3 regions of the Litorimonas sp. WD9-15 genome follow, and region 3 is predicted to be linked to each of the others. Evidence: predicted binding sites of a transcription regulator. Region 3 holds the regulator's gene; each other region holds the start of a gene.
The links. Region 3 encodes LexA, which represses DNA repair genes until DNA is damaged. Its sites were predicted from a motif close to ATGTTCCNCTTGTGTTCC; they were not measured.

Region 1 (5,598 bases), 130 kb from region 3:
CCAGTGAATAATTGGCCGCGATCAGTTTGTCCTTGGTTGGCATATCAATACCGTAATGATCCGGGAATTTGATGGGCGGAGAGGCGGAGCGGAAATGAACTTCCTTGGCACCCGCCGCCTTAATCATGCGGACAATCTTGGTCGAGGTCGTCCCGCGGACAATGGAGTCGTCGACGAGGAGGACTCGCTTGCCCTCAATCATGGCGCGATTGGCCGAATGTTTTAGCTTCACACCCATATCCCGGATTTGCTGCGTTGGCTGAATAAAAGTCCGACCGACATAGTGATTGCGAATAATACCGAGCTCGAATGGAATACCGAGCTGCTGAGCAAAGCCTAATGCGGCGGGGACGCCACTATCCGGGACGGGGATGATGACATCGACATCGGCGGGGGTTTCCTCGGCGAGGCGTTGGCCCATCCGTTTGCGGACCTCGTAAACGCTCTTGCCGCCCACAATGGAGTCGGGACGGGCGAAATAGACAAATTCGAAAATACAGGGGCGGGATTCGGCATTCGGGAAAGCCGTAAAGCTGCGGATGCCATCTTCATTTATCACGACGACTTCGCCGGGCTCGACTTCGCGAATAAATTCCGCGTCGATCATATCAAAAGCACATGTTTCAGAAGCGAGGACATAGCTATCGCCAATCCGTCCAATGAGGAGGGGGCGAATGCCGTACCGGTCTCTAGCCCCGATAAGCATGTTTTCCGTCATTCCGACAAAGGCATAACCGCCATCGACCTGACGAATAGCGCCGACAAGGCGATCAATGAATTCGCCTTCTTTCGCGCGGGCGATGAGATGCATGACGACCTCTGTATCGGAGGTAGACTGAAAAATGGCACCTTTCTTCACGAGTTTTTCTTTGATCGTATAGGCATTGGTGATGTGGCCGTTATGGGCGAGGGCGAAACCACCTGTGTGAAGCTCAGAGAAGAGCGGCTGGACATTCCGCAGAACGGTTTGTCCTGCCGTCGAGTAGCGCACATGTCCGATCGATATGTGCCCGCCGAGACGCTCCGACGGGTCATCGCCCGTGAAGTTATCGCCGACAAGGCCGAGATGGCGTTCCGTCCGGAATTGCTGCCCATCCGTTGCCGCGATACCGCAGGCTTCCTGTCCGCGATGTTGCAGAGCATGGAGTCCAAGCGCCGTTAATGAGGCCGCATTCTCGAGGCCGAAAATACCGAAAACCCCGCATTCCTCGCGGATTTTATCCTCATGGGGGTCGAAGACTGTCTCGAGATCGCTCATGATTCTACCCTTCGGATTGATTGAGAAGTTCATCGGAGAGGCCGTCAATATCGCCCTCCTTGATGCGGTCGGCATAACTCTTCATTTTCGTGAAGGGCAGGGCGCGAATGGCTGCCCCGATTTTGTCCAGCATCGGATAAAATACGGAGTTTTCCAGCATTGTCGGGAGCGGTTTGGGCTCGGCTTCCATTTGTTCCCGCATGGATTTCGGCATTTGGCTAATGACCTCATCATAAATGCCTTGGGCCTGTAATGTGGCCTTATAGGTTTGGGCTTCATTGGAGGCCCTATTTCCCGCTGTGAGAATCATAACGCCAAGAGCCGCGATGATGAGGCCGCGCGCAATGCCAAAGCCCGCACCCAAGACACGGTCCAAAAACCCGCTTTCCCGTCCGGCGATTGATTTTCCAATCTTAGACATGATCAAGACCATGACGAGATATGTCAGGGCGAAAACGCCCAGCACTAAGGCCCCGTCTGCCAACCATTGCGGAGAGATAAAGTCCTGCGCCGCGAATCGAAACTGACCCCACACGAACAGCGTGATTGTGGCTGCGACTAGGAGCGCCGCAATAGAGACGACTTCGCGTAATAGCCCACGTGAAGCGGCATAGAGCATTGAAATCAGGAGTATAATCAGGACGACAACGTCAAACCCGTTGAATTCCCAAGGTCCTATCGTGACAAAATTTAGGAGATTGGCAGAGGTCTGCAATGTCATGGCGGGCGTGGGCTCCTGCTAGGCGGCCCAACTCGACGGATGGTCAAGACCGCTTTCTGTGCTGGCTTCTACACGGCGGATGAGGTCGGGCAAAGCCTTGATTGCAATCAGGGGCAGGGCGGAATTGTCGTTTTCGTCTCTCTTCTGTGGACGGGCCGTAATCGCGCGGTGAAAGCCGAGCTTCGCGGCTTCCTTGAGCCTCGCATCTGACCGACCCACAGGACGGACATCACCGGAAAGGCTAATCTCGCCAAAGACAACAGAGTCTGACGGCAGCGGGACGTCAAAAGCGGAGGAGGCAATAGCGGCTGCAACGGCAAGGTCAGCGGCAGGTTCATTGATGCGCAATCCTCCCGCAACGTTAAGGTAAACATCTTTTCCCGCAAAGCTGACGCCGCACCGTGTTTCCAAAACGGCCAAGACCATGGCGAGACGACTATTATCCCATCCCACGACAGACCGCCGGGGCGTCCCAAAGGCCGCGGGGGCCACGAGGGCTTGGATTTCGGTCAGGACAGGGCGAGACCCCTCAAGCCCTGCGAAGACTGCCGCGCCGGAGGAGGTTTCGCCGCGCCCATCGAGGAAGAGGGCGGACGGGTTTGGAACTTCTGACAAGCCGCTCTCACGCATTTCAAACACGCCGATTTCATCCGTCGGACCAAAGCGGTTTTTATGCGCGCGCAAGATCCGGAACTGATGCGCACGATCGCCTTCGAAATAGAGCACGGCATCGACCATATGTTCGACGACGCGCGGGCCAGCGATCTGTCCATCTTTCGTCACGTGTCCGACGAGGATGACACAGGCTCCGCTCTTCTTGGCAAAGCGGGTCAGTTCCTGCGCGCAAGCCCGCACTTGCGCTACGGTGCCGGGGGCCGCACCCAGTTGGTCGGTCCAGAGCGTTTGAATAGAGTCGATAATCACAACATCCGGCTTCGCGGAAATGAGCCCGTCCAAAATTGGTCCCAGCGATGTTTCCGCGCCGAGGGACACAGGCTGTTCCGAAACGCCGAGACGTTTTGCGCGTCGCCTTACTTGTCCAGTTGATTCTTCGCCGGAAATATAGGCGGTATTAAACCCGCCCTCGGCCAGCTTACCTGTTGCTTGCAGGAGTAAGGTGGATTTCCCTATGCCCGGATCCCCGCCGACGAGAAGGGCGGAGCCTGGCACCAAACCACCTCCGGTGACGCGGTCCAATTCGGCAATGCCCGTCTTTAACCGCGCGACATCAGGCGACTCCCCGCCGAGATCAACAAATTCCATACCGCGCCCTTTGCGGCGTTTATGGGCGGGTTTTGCGTTTTGGCTCTGCGCTTCTTCGACAAGACTGTTCCACTCGCCACAGGAATCGCAACGTCCCGCCCATTTGCCGTGAACGGTCCCGCAGGATTGACAGACGAAGATGGAAGACGGCTTTGGCATAATTTGCTTTCCCACGCGGAACTGCATTTGTCAAAGAGTGTTTATGTTTTGTTCTGATTGCCGTGGAGGGAATATTAACCCTGCCTCTCTCATAATATGACAGATTTTGGGAAAGGGTTTGACGTGGGAACAGCCACACCATCAAAAATGAATGTTGTGCGAAAGCTTGCACTGGGCGCAATGAGTGCGCTGGCCTTAGTCGCCGTCGCGAATGCGGCCGTGAATGATCGCCCATTTTTCCGCGCGAATGCGGTCGTCATAGTTTTTTCCGGCGGTGATTTTGTCGAAAATAACGGTGTTGCACCACTCGTGCATGATTTCGTGCTATTGGACGATGTGACATCCGGTGAGGCGGGTAACGATCTGATCGCACAAGACGGTGTCCCCGTGAACTTTCCATTCGATCCGATAAGTGATGGGACCTCAGGCGGCTGGCCGTTTGAGATTACGGGCCAGACCTTTGGCGGGGCTTATCAGAACAACCCTTCCTTCCAGATGCTGGATGCCAATGACAGTTACACAGCCTTTGGTCTGGACAATAATACAGACATTGACCTGTTGGGAACAAATACACGCTTTGCCTGGTTTTTTGTGACGTCCAATACGGCCTTTGACATTTACGCGCAGGCGACAAATCTTGAAACGAGTGGTGATTTTAGCGGGCTGGGTTATGCAAATATCGGCTATCAATTGATTGAGTTTGCACCGGCCTCTGCATCGATTGGCCAACGCGCACAGCGACCTTCTGTGGGTGGGGACGGTATTGTGATTGGTCGCAACACAACAGGGTCAACATTGGATGATCTTTCAGCGGGAGACACGAAAGTCTTTGACGGCGGCCGTCGGACGGCGCGCATACCCGGCTCGATTGCACAACAAGCCGCAGGCTTTGCCAGCGTTTACCGCCTGCGGGCGTCACCCGTGACGGGCAATAGCTATGATTTCTCGCAGGGCATCGGCAAACTGTCTGCCGATGTGACCTATACGGTATTCGCGCCTTAGCCGTTAAGTGCATCTTCCAGAAGTTGCTCAAGACGACGCGTATCCGCACCGGACACATATTCATCACCAATCACAAAGAACGGTGTGCCCGTCAGAGCAGGTAAGCGATTGGCGAGTATAAGCGTATCTTCAATATGTTGTTCAATGGATGGATCCGCGAGGTCTGCATCGAATTTCCGCATATCCAGACCGACCTCTTCGGCCAGATCACGAATGCTGTCTGCCGTCAGGCTTTTCGATTCCATCAGGGCGAAGTGCATGGCTGAATATTTACCCTGACGCGCGGCGGCGAGGGCGGCCTTCGCGGCTGGACGGGATGTCTTGGTCCGATTGTCAAGAATGGGGAGCTCTTTGAACACAACGCGGATATCATCGCCATGTTCTTCAATCGCCTCTTTGACCCAAGGTGTCGCGCGTTTGCAGAACCCACAATTATAATCGAAAAATTCGACAATGGTGACTTTGGCATCTTTCGGCCCGATGGAGACGTCGCGCGGATCATTTTCGAGGGCGTCTCTGGCCGCAACGATTGACGCGCGGTTGAGTTCTTCCTCCGCCGCCATTTCTTTGACTTGCAGGGCTTCAATGGCTTCGCGAATGATTTCGGGGTTTTCGAGGAGATAGCTTCGCACGATCTCTTCGATCTCGGTTTTATTCAGATCAGTCGTTGGGCCGGCTTCGGCGCAACCGGAAATCATCAGGCCAGCCGTCGCGATGGACGTCATTAAAAGGGTTCTCATGGCAATATCTTTCGTCAGGACGCGCGGACGCGGTTACGGACTCTATAAGGTATAAATATCAGCGGGTGGTTAAGGAGACGAGGGGTTTGCGCCCCGCCCGACGGCGGCCATCTTTGGTCGCTAACTGTGTCTCTGCGACGACAACTATATCCGAGGCCCGACGCCATTGCGGCAGTGTGCGGGGGAGGTCTTCCTGCGCACGTTGGGCAAAAGACCGGGCACTGACAATATCGCCGCGCGCATAGAACCGTTCCGCCGTTGCATATTTGGCCAGGGCGTCTTCACCTTGTGCGGCATAGACATCGGCCAGAAGACGCCAAGCATGGGCGTTATTCGGCTCATATTGCAGCGCAGCTTTCAGGAGTTCGACAGCGCGCGTGTAATCGCCCGTATCGCGGGTTTGCATTTTTGATTGGGCCAGCGCGATCATAAGGAGAGGCGCGTCAGGTTTGCGG
Region 2 (5,598 bases), 820 kb from region 3:
CCATTGCGCAGTGTCATGCGCTGGAACTGATCCGTATTTCCGCCAATCAATTAACAGCGTTTCCGGGCGCGTTGCTCGGCCTACCAAAATTGGCATGGCTGGCATTTTCGGGCAATCCGTTTTGCGTGCCTTTTCCGGAAAATGACGCACTCCCTACTGTCAGTTTTGACGACGTTTCGCGGGGCGAGATATTGGGGGCGGGCGCGTCGGGTATCATCACGCGGGGCGACTGGATCAATGCGCCAACAACGATTGAAAATCCGCAAGGCCCTCTCGCCGTCAAAACATTTAAAGGCGCGGTGACATCCGATGGTTATCCGCGTGATGAGTTTGCCGCTAGCCTCGCCGCGGGGGTGCAGGACGGCCTGATCCCTATTTTGGCGACGATTATATCGGAGTTAGAAATGGGCCTCGTCATGGAATTAATTGAGGAGCGTTTTTCCAATCTGGGCCAGCCGCCGAACCTTGAGACTTGCACGCGCGATGTGTTCTTAAAAGACACGGTTTTTAGCCCTGAAAAGGTTTTGAAAATGGCACAAAGTCTGTCGCGCATCATGGTGCATTTGCGCGCCCGCGATATTTGTCACGGCGATCTCTACGCGCATAATATTTTAGTCAATGAGGCGGGTGACATCCTCCTCGGCGATTTCGGCGCGGCCTCGCATTATGTGTCCTTGAGTCACGCACATGCCAAAGCGCTGGAATCTATTGAGGTTCGAGCCTTTGGGTGTTTTCTGGAAGATATTCTGGGCACGATGAAGCTCGAGGACTGTCGGATAGATTTCATAACGACTCTTAAAAAATTGTCGGAATCCTGTCTACGACCCAATGCGAATCAAAGACCGGATTTCGCAAGACTCCAAGAGCAGCTTTGCGCTTTGCCCGTCACGTAACGAAACCCATATTTTGTGCCAATCGCCATTTATTTTCGGTTGATGAGGCCACTTGTGACAGTTCGAATCGTCAAAACCATGATAAAAAATAGAAAGTAAATTGAAAGCTTGGATAGAAGGTCGCTTTTATACCATTCGCCGCCCGTTTCTTTCACGTAATGAAAATCACTTACGGCGATATTATATGATCTCTCAATTTTCTCGAATTTTGACTGTCGGAAATTATGGTCTTCCGCAAAGTCCACAGCTTGGCGATAGGCGTGTTCTAGAGTCTCTAATGAAATTTCAGTTTGAAATACGGAAAGAAATTTATTTTTGAAAAACGGAAGTCTCGTATCGCCGTGCCGGGGGTCTCGCTCTCTAACAAATGTGGATTGCTCTCTTAGGAAAAAATACATGAAAGCTCTCTCATAATCTTGATTGACGCCGTCTCCATAAAAATAAGCCCAAGCTAATTTTTGTGAGGCTTCCCAACTGTCACCAGCGGCGGCAGAGTTTAGCTTTTCGACATAGTCATGATTGTCGCCAGCTTCCAAGGCTTGTTCAGCAAGATAGTAATTGGATTTTCCATGACCCTCTTCTGCGGCTTGTTTGGTAAAATAATCAAATTTTTCAGAATCGGGTTGGACGTCGAGACCTTTTTTGTAGATTTCTGCCAGGTGGATGGCAGCTTCTGTTTTGCCTGCAAAGAATGCTTTTTCCAAATAGTGTCGTGACGCGACATAATCTTTTTTTATGACGCCATAATATTTTTTCTTATCTTTCTTCAAATAATAATTGAGGGAAGAACTCCCATGAAACAAACGGTCTCCGCGCTTTAACCAACAATTTGGATCCTTTGCCAAGGCGTGATCTTTTGGAAAATCAACGAGACCTTTTCGACATAACCATTTTAAATTTTTAGTGGCGGACGCTTCCGCTTTTTCCATGCCACTAATTTGAGGGCTGGTATGTGGACCTTGGGCTTTTATCAACCAAGGTAAGGCGTCCTGATATCTGGGCTTTTTACGATCGCCAAAAGCCAGAACTTGAGCGACGGCGAGCTCAGATTTCGCATGACCTTTTTCAGCAGATTTTAAGTACCAAAAAAGAGCTTGATCCAGATTCTTTTCGACACCGCGTCCGTAATAATATTGACTGCCTTTTTGGAATTGAGCTTGTGCGAGCGTTAATTCACTGTCAGTCGTTCCTGCTTGTGCGACAAAACTTACCGTTAAATGTAAAAATAAACCAATCAATATAGTTAAAGATTTCACAAAGCGAGACACGTTCAAAAACTAGCATTTAATATTTAAATAGCCGTAAAACGGTGAGGTTAATCGAAATGTTAAATATGTGTATAGCGTGCATTTAGAAAAGTTCATTATTTAGGCGGGCTTTCGTTAAATTAAAGATATAGGAATATAGTCTTATCCACAGGCTAAATCCCCCACTCGCTCGACTCTCCTTGTTTGTTCTGCTTTCGTTCTCGTATGAACACACCGTCCCAATTTCCGCCTCTGATGGCGACCGAGCCTAAACGTAACTGGTCCATGTTTCTGGATTTTGACAGTTTTTTTGCCCATGTGGAGAAGCAATCCGACCCTGCGCTGCACAACTTGCCGGTGGCTGTTTGCCCCACGCCGACGCCTTATTCAGGGGTGATTGCGTGCTGTTATCAGTCCAAGGCGGCGGGTGTGAAGCGGGGGATGAAACGGGCGGAGGCCGAGGCGCTCTGCCCCGACATCGTCTTCCGCCACGCGCGGCATGATGTTTATATCCGCAAACACCACACGATCATTGAGGTCATAGAACGCCACGTCCCCGTCGAGAAGGCCTGGTCCGTGGACGAGATGTCGATCGATCTAAAACGGATGCGGATTTCCGATGCGGTCGCGCTGGTGAAGGCGATCAAGGCGGATTTGGCCGAGGCGCTCGGTCCCCTTGTCACGGCGAGTTTTGGGATTGCACAGACGGGGCTGCTCGCCAAAATCGCGGCGGAAGCGAATAAACCGGACGGCCTCGTCGTGTTCCATCCACGCGAAATGCCCGACCGCCTCCACGGGATAGAGTTAAAAGATATTCCCGGCGTGGCGCGGGGGATGCTCGTGCGGTTGCGGCGGGCGGGCGTGACGACGACGGAGGGGCTGCTAAATCTACAGCCGAAACAAGTGCGTCGTATTTGGGGTAGTGTCGAGGGCGAACGGCTCTGGCGGGCGCTGCACGGGGAACACACGGAACGACCCGCCACCAAGCGTTCCATGTTCGGTCATTCGCGGGTGCTGGCGCGGAGTTGGCGCAACCCGAAAAAGGCGGGCGAGTGTCTGCGGATTCTGACGACCCACGCGGCGCGGCGATTGCGGGCGGATGACTTCTTTGCGACGCGTCTGACGGTCTCGGTCAAGACGGGGAAGGGGATGCGCCTCGCCATGGATCGTGAATTTCCAGCGGTACGGGATGATTTCTCGCTGCACCGGATTGTGGCGGAGACCTTTGACGGGATTGTGAGAAAATCGCGGGAGTCGGACTTCATGCACGTCTCCATCATGCTGCACGGTGTCATTAAAGAAGACGAGATTGTCGGCGATCTGTTTACCGGCCCGCGCGATCTGCCGAGGACGGATAAGGCCGTTCACGTCATGGATGCGCTAAACCAGAAATATGAAAAATCAGTCCTGAAACTCGGCGCACCGGACGACTTACCCGGCGGCTATGACGGCGTGAAGATTGCGTTTGGGCGGATACCCGCCAAAGCGGATATGTTCGCGGCGGGGTCTGGCGGGATGGGGTGAGTTAATTTCACAGAAATAATTAATTGCAGATGTCATCCCGCACAAGCCCGAAGGGCGCTGATGCGGGACCTAACGTTTGCAGAACGCAGAGTGCATCATATAGGCAATAGGCCCCGCATCTCCACTGCGTTACGTGCGGGGTGACAGCGCCATTAAACCGTCCCCTCACTTTCCAATTCCACAGGCCCGGTCATGATCACGTGGCCGTCACTTTCCCGCCATTCAATGTGCAACACGCCGCCATCGACCTCTACTGTGACATCGCGTCCCGTGCGTTTCTGGCGGTGGGCCGCGACGACCGCCGCACAGGCGCCCGTGCCGCAGGCCAGGGTCATGCCGACGCCGCGTTCCCAGACTTTCAGGCGGATGCGGTCATCTGCGAGGACTTTGGCAAAACCGACATTGGCTTGTTCGGGGAACAGGGGGTGGAATTCGATCATGGGGCCGGCGAGGTCCGGTTTTACGGTCGTGAAATCCTCGACGAAAAAGACGCAATGCGGATTGCCCATACTGACCGCGCCGGGGTTGCTCAGGACCGGATTATCTATCGGGCCGATTTTCACGTCGATATGATGCGTATGCATGGATTCTTCCAGCGGGATTTGCGTCCAGTCGAGTTTCGGTTCGCCCATATCAACCGCGATTTCGAACTCGCCTGCGCGGGTGCAATAGAGCAGCCCGTCATTCGTCTCGACGACGCAAGTGTCTGTACCGCTATCGCGCATATGAAGCCAAGCCGTCGTGCGCGTCGCATTCCCGCAGGCATCGACTTCGAACCCTTTTTGGTTGCGGATTTCCATGAAAATATTGGCGTCCGGTGATTTCGGCGCGCGCAGGATAACAATCTGGTCCGCGCCTTTTTCGCCCATAATCGCGCCGCCTGGCTTTGCGATCTCTATCGTCTGCTCATCGGACAGGCGGAAGCCGGGATCCTTGCGCGCATCAAACACGCCAAAGCGGTTGCCCGCACCGTTCATGATCAGAAATCTCATAAGCGCTCATATAAGCGTACGGAGGATGGGCGCAACCTCATCAAAGAGCGCCTGATGCACCGTGAACTGGTTGGCCCGCGTTCCTAAATTTTCTGGGCCAGTCATGGTCGCATCATCCGCACCGGAGCCGAGCCGGGCAAAGGCGAATGTAATGTCTGTGCCCGGCATAATGAACATGGCCGTATGCGCGCCGTAAGCCCAGCCGAGATGCCCGACGAGAGGGACGCCGGAAATAGGTGAAATGTCGGCGTCATAGACATAGCTTCCGGAACCGAAAGCGAGGAAATGCGCGTCTTCGTCATCGCCGTTCTTCCCGTCAAATGTCCAGACGGGTTTGTGGAAGTCGGGACGTTGATGAAGAATTTCTCCAACTTTGATGAGGTCGGACAAACTCATCCGCATTCCGCCTTGCGGGGAAAAGAGCGTTCCGTTTTTTCCGATTGAATAACTGTCAAGTCGCGCAATATCCCGCCTCAGATAAGTTGGACTGGCAAGGGGAATATCTGTGGGGAGATCGACAGTCGCAGCCCAGTTTCCTGCCTCGTTTTTGCGGTAAAGGGCAGCAGCAGATTTGCGTCTGCGGGGTGATACACCCGACCAGTTCAGTCCTGCGTCAAACCCATTCCGCGTCAGCCAATTCCAGACAAGGCGATCAAATCGTTCGCCCAAACGCGCTTCGACCACGGTCGCCGCAAGCCCGTAATTCAGATTGGTATACCGAAAATATGTCCCGGGCGCGTGAGTGAAGCTCTCGCGATTATAAAGCGTTCGAATATCCGTCTGGATATCGGCCCAATAAACCTCCGGGTCTTTCAAGCCGGATTGATGAGAGAGCAGATGGCCGAGTGTGAGCCCGTCCGGCGTATAGGGTAAAATATAGGAAACAGGCGCGGCCAGATCAATTTTGTCGTCTGCTGCAAAATCACGGAGCGCCATCGCCAC
Region 3 (5,598 bases):
GGCAGTGGCTCCGGCTGAAACAGCAGGACTTCAAGCAGCTCTGATGACCGGTGTCCGACGCTATATCCCCGAGGAGCAGACGGAGAACCTGCGCGTCGCAGGTCTGGCGCATATTCTCGCAATTTCGGGATTGCATATGGGCTTGCTGGCGGGCGGGACGTTTACCGTTATGACGCTGCTGCTCGCCTGTATCCTGCCGCTCTCGCGCCGATATGATGTGCGCAAGCCCGCAGCCGTCATCGGAATAATCGCGGCGACGGCCTATCTCGTTCTGTCCGGTGCATCGGTCGCGACCCAACGCGCCTGGGTCATGGCGGTGATTGTGTTTCTTGCCGTCATACTGGACAGGCGGGCGGTCTCCATGCGCTCCGTTTGCGTGGCGGCACTCCTCACGCTCACGCTTCACCCCGAGAGCCTGATTTCCGTCGGGTTCCAGATGTCATTCGCGGCCGTCGCCGCACTCGTCCTGACCTACCAATATTGGCAATCCATCCGGCCCGTCTATGTTCAACCGACGCGATTTCGTAGAGGCGTGAACTTCTTCACCTCCCTGAGTGTCACCAGCCTCGTCGCCGGATTTGCGACGGGTGGGTTTGCACTGTTCCATTTCAACCGTTTCGCCAAATATGGCTTTATAGGTAACCTTCTGGCAATGCCGCTTTTTTCGCTGGCCGTGATGCCGCTGGCTGTTATCTCACTGCTCGCAATTCCACTGGGTTTGGAACGCGTGCCGCTCTGGCTGATGGGGCAGGCGATGGAGCCTATCCTCGCGGCAGCAGATTGGGTTGCGGGCTGGCCGGGGGCTATGGCTTACATCCCCGCGCCGCCCGATTGGGTTCTACCGGTTTACGGATTGGGGTTTGCGATCATCTGCATTGCTAGGCGGTGGATGAAATTAGCGGGCCTGTTAATGATGCTCATGAGTTTCGCGGGCTGGAACAGCGCGGACGTCCCTGACCTCCGTATTTCCGAAGACGGCAAAGTCGCGTTCTGGCAGATGCCGGATACGGGTGAGGGTGATCCTATCCTCCTCGTCGATTCACGCCGCCCCGATAGATATGGCCGCGATCAATTCGCGCAGCGTGCGGGATTGAACGACGTCGATTGGTTGCCATTCAAGGACAGTCTCGCGCAATGCGATGCGCTGGCATGCCGCGCGAGGATTGGAGCTTGGCAAATCTCAATTTTACAGAGCCCGTCCGAAGTGCCGGCAGAATGCGAAACCTCTGATCTCGTCATCCTCTCGGTCAGGCGGGCCGGACCCGTGGCGCGTCGAAACTGCGATTCAGTTCTGATTGACGAAACAACATTATGGGAGACGGGTGCGCTGGACGTCTATCTGAAAGACACTCTAACGACAAAAGCCGCGCGCCGCCCCGAAGGACAGCGGCGGCTTTGGCATAATCCATAAATATCTGACTTACTGGTAGCTGCGGACGAGCCCTACGAGCACACCCTGAACCTCGACACGGTCCGGACCGTAGGTCTTTGTCGGAAACTCTTTATTCTCCGCAATCAACTCGATCTCATTACCCGTTTTGTAAATGCGCTTGAGAGTCGCTTCGTCCTGATCGACGAGGGCCACTACAATTTCATTATTGCGGGCTGTATTGGCCTTGCGGATGACAACAATATCGCCGTCCATAATGCCCGCTTCAATCATTGACTCACCTTCAACTTCGAGCGCGTAGTGGTCGCCATTGCCCATCATGGAGGGTGGGACAGCCATCAGGTTGTGGCTATCCTCAATGGCAGCAATGGGCAGCCCCGCCGCGATTTTGCCAACAAACGGAATTTCGTATGTGTCATTGGCCGCAACAGGTGTCAGCGCATTATCCTCATCATAACCTTCCGGCAGTTTCAAAACTTCAATCGCCCGCGCCTTATTCGGCAGGCGGCGGATAAAGCCACGTTCTTCCAATGCTGAGATCAACCGGTGAATACCGGATTTCGACGCCAGACCGAGTTGATCCTTCATTTCATCATAGGAGGGCGGTACACCCACGGCCTTAATCCGTTTATCAATGAGAATGAGCAGGTCTCTCTGCTTCTGGGTCAGCATAGCGGTCTCCGTATTTTGGCCGAACAAATCAGCAACATCGCCTTTTGTTCTACGGATGTTCTGCTGATTGTCAAGTCACATCAAAAGTGAGGCAAATCAGTCATCATCCTGCGTTGCTAGTTGAATGCCGCACCAAGGGCAGAAATATATTCTGTAAATAGATTGTCCACCATCCTTGATGTAGATGCCCCACTCATCATTGTTATCATCATCTTTATGATGAAATATGACCATGTCTGAGCAATCATGTCTGTCAGGATGATCGGGACATGTCCGTTCAAGATCAGCTTTCATCATGTCACAGCAATACTCAGTCATTTCATAATAAGTTTATTCGTGGCTTTTGCGACATCCTCCTGCCGCATCAAACTCTCGCCAATCAAATAGCCTTGCGCGCCGCTATCGGCGAGGCGGGTGATGTCGTCTTTTGTGAAAATGCCTGACTCCGCGATCAGTGTGCAGTCCTTTGGCGCTAAGCCCGAGAGGCAGTCAAATGTGTCGAGCGTTGTATCGAATGTTCGGAGGTCGCGGTTGTTCACCCCGATAAGAGTCGCGCCCAATCCTATTGCACGTTTCAACTCGGCTTCGTCATGCGTCTCAACCAAGGCGTCCAACCCAAGCGTTTCGGCCTCCTTCATCAGAGCTTTCGCCGTCTCGTCACCAATCATCGCCAGAATGACAAGAATACAATCTGCCCCCATCGCGGCGCTTTCCGCGATTTGGATGGGATCGAGCATGAAGTCCTTGCGGAGCAGGGGGAGATGTGTCGCTGCGCGGACTTGCGCGAAAATTTCATTGCTGCCCTGGAATCCCGGGCCATCGGTGAGCACGGAGAGGCAAGTCGCGCCACCCGCTTCGTAAGCTTTTGCGATGTCCACCGGATCGAAATCTTCGCGGATGATGCCTTTGGACGGGCTCGCCTTTTTGACTTCACAGATGAGTGCAGGACCCGACGCCGCTTTGATCGCATCTTCGAATTTGCGGGGATGGGGCAGAGCGGCTGCCGTTTCGCGCAGCACTTCTATCGTGGTCTGCGATTTCAACGCCGTGACCTCATCGGCTTTATAGGTGGCGATGCGTTTTAACACATCCGGCGCGTCCATCAGGGCCGAGGTCATAATTTCACCCCCGAGAGTTCCGTCAGTCGCTTTAACGCCAATTTGGCAAACCCTGAATCGATGGATTGCGTCGCTTTGACAATGCCGAGACCGACATTTTCCGCGACACCCGCAATCATCAGGGCGACACCGGCGTTCAGGATGACGATGTCCCGATAGGCAGATTTTTCGCCGTCCAATAGGCCTTGTAACGCTGCCGCATTCACATCGGGATCGCCGCCTTTCAACTCCGCCATATCTGAAATCGGAATGCCAAATTCGCGCGGGTCAATTTCAAAATCGCGCACGGCTCCCGCGCGGACTTCGGAGACGAATGTCTTTCCCGTCGTCGTGATTTCGTCCAGCCCGTCTTCGCCGTGAACGACCCAAGCGCGTTTGGTGCCGAGCTCCGCCAGCGCCTCCGCCATGGGGCGTCTCCACCCATCATCGCAGACACCGAGCAGAATATGCGACGCGCGCGCCGGATTGCTCATCGGGCCGAGCATGTTGAACAATGTCCGGATGCCCAGTGCTTTGCGGGCAGGTCCGGTATGTCGCATGGCGGGATGATGGTTCGGCGCGAAAAGAAAGCCGATGCCTGCATCCTCAATACAGAGTTTCGCTGTGGCGGGACTCATGCCGAGGTCCACGCCGAGCTTTGCAAATGTATCGGCGGTTCCCGTCAGGCTGCTCGCGGCACGATTACCATGTTTCGCGACCTTTGCCCCAGCGCCTGCGCAGACGAGAGCGGTTGCAGTCGAGATGGAGAGCGTATGCAATCCCGTCCCACCCGTGCCGACAATGTCAATAACGTCGAAATCTAGCTCTACAGGGACCATGTTCTCGCGCATGACTTCTGTGCCAACACGGAGTTCCTGTGCGGACAAGCCAATCATTTCGAGACCGAGAAGGAGGGCGCTGACTTGTTCCGATTGCGATTCGCCGTTCAGGATTGAGGTCAGGGCCGCACGCAATGCTTCCGGTGATGGTCGGTCGCCCGCGCCGAGTGTTTTGAAGATGTCCGTATTGAGGCTCACCGCATCCCCGCAATGTCGAGGAACCGTCCGATCAGCTTATGCCCGTTCTCGGACGCGATGGATTCGGGGTGAAATTGTAACCCGTGAATCGGGCGCGTCGCGTGACGAAGGCCCATGATCTCGCCGTCTTCCGTCCAGGCATTGACGAGGAGTTCCGGGGGCAATGTTTCTCGTTCGACAGAGAGCGAGTGATAGCGCGTTGCGTTGAACGGGCTTTCTAAATCTTCGAATAATCCCGTGCCGTCATGGTGCATGGGTGAGACTTTGCCGTGCATGATTTCTTTGGCGCGAATGACTTTCCCGCCAAAGGCTTGGCCGATGGATTGCTGGCCGAGGCAGATCCCGAGTATGGGGAGGTCTTCGGGTGCCTGTTTGATAAGGTCTAGGCAGATGCCCGCTTCCGTCGGCGTTTTTGGCCCGGGGGAGAGCAGCACAGCTTTCGCGCCCATGGAAAGCGCTTGGCCGACCCCGATATCGTCATTGCGAACCACATGTGTTTCAGCGCCGAGCTCCTGCGCGTAATGCACGAGGTTATAGGTGAAACTGTCATAATTATCGATGACGAGGAGCATTAGCTATTCCCTCCGAACCGAACGGATTGTTCCGCTGCGCGAAAGAGGGCCGCGCTCTTATGCAGGGTTTCTTCGAATTCCATCTGCGGCACGGAGTCCATGACGATGCCGGCGCCCGCGCGAACGTGGAGCGTTCCATCTTTCACAATCGCCGTACGCAGAGCGATAGCTGTGTCCATGTCGCCATTGACGGAAATATATCCAACCGCACCCGCATAAATGCCGCGCTTTTCATCTTCCAACTCATCAATAATTTCCATCGCGCGGACTTTGGGTGCGCCGCTAACCGTGCCTGCGGGGAAACCTGCGAAGAGCGCGTCGAGCGTGTCGAGTCCTTCACGGATTTCGCCTTCCACGTTCGAGACGATATGCATGACATGGCTATAGCGTTCGACAGTGAACCGTTCCGTGACGCGAACCGTTCCGGATTTCGCGACGCGGCCGACATCGTTTCGACCCAAGTCGAGCAGCATGAGATGTTCCGCACATTCTTTTGGATCATTCAGCAGGTCCTGTTCCAGCGCCAAATCCTGCGCCGTGTTTTTCCCACGTGGACGTGTTCCTGCGATAGGGCGAACTGTGACGACACCGTCACGCAGACGCACAAGAATTTCCGGACTTGAGCCGATGATTTGATGGTCGTCGAAGTCGAGGAAATAGAGAAAGGGCGAGGGGTTCATCCGGCGGAGACTGCGATAGAGCGCAAAGGGCGTCGCTGGCAGTGGCGCGGAGAGGCGCTGTCCGATCACGACTTGGAAGATGTCCCCCGCGAGAATGTAATCTTTGGCTTTCGCAACACGCTGGCCAAATGTTGGACCGTCTGTTCCGAG

Region 1: the regulator LexA is predicted to act here: its motif matches at 3,439-3,456, upstream of radA (DNA repair protein RadA).
Region 2: the regulator LexA is predicted to act here: its motif matches at 2,345-2,362, upstream of ACP9M6_RS04805 (Y-family DNA polymerase).

Annotation. Positions count from the first base shown of each region.
Region 1 is NZ_CP189850.1:1,963,802-1,969,399, forward strand. It holds gene purF (amidophosphoribosyltransferase) at 1-1,258, opposite strand, end outside; gene ACP9M6_RS09230 (CvpA family protein) at 1,263-1,979, opposite strand; gene radA (DNA repair protein RadA) at 1,998-3,401, opposite strand; gene ACP9M6_RS09240 (hypothetical protein) at 3,525-4,403, shown strand; gene ACP9M6_RS09245 (DsbA family protein) at 4,400-5,143, opposite strand; gene ACP9M6_RS09250 (M48 family metalloprotease) at 5,202-5,598, opposite strand, start outside.
Region 2 is NZ_CP189850.1:1,015,216-1,020,813, forward strand. It holds gene ACP9M6_RS04795 (leucine-rich repeat-containing protein kinase family protein) at 1-893, shown strand, start outside; gene ACP9M6_RS04800 (tetratricopeptide repeat protein) at 923-2,149, opposite strand; gene ACP9M6_RS04805 (Y-family DNA polymerase) at 2,366-3,664, shown strand; gene dapF (diaminopimelate epimerase) at 3,817-4,656, opposite strand; gene ACP9M6_RS04815 (serine hydrolase domain-containing protein) at 4,663-5,598, opposite strand, start outside.
Region 3 is NZ_CP189850.1:1,834,547-1,840,144, forward strand. It holds gene ACP9M6_RS08620 (ComEC/Rec2 family competence protein) at 1-1,411, shown strand, start outside; gene lexA (transcriptional repressor LexA) at 1,421-2,062, opposite strand; gene ACP9M6_RS08630 (DUF6980 family protein) at 2,159-2,359, opposite strand; gene trpC (indole-3-glycerol phosphate synthase TrpC) at 2,377-3,180, opposite strand; gene trpD (anthranilate phosphoribosyltransferase) at 3,177-4,196, opposite strand; gene ACP9M6_RS08645 (anthranilate synthase component II) at 4,193-4,768, opposite strand; gene trpE (anthranilate synthase component I) at 4,768-5,598, opposite strand, start outside.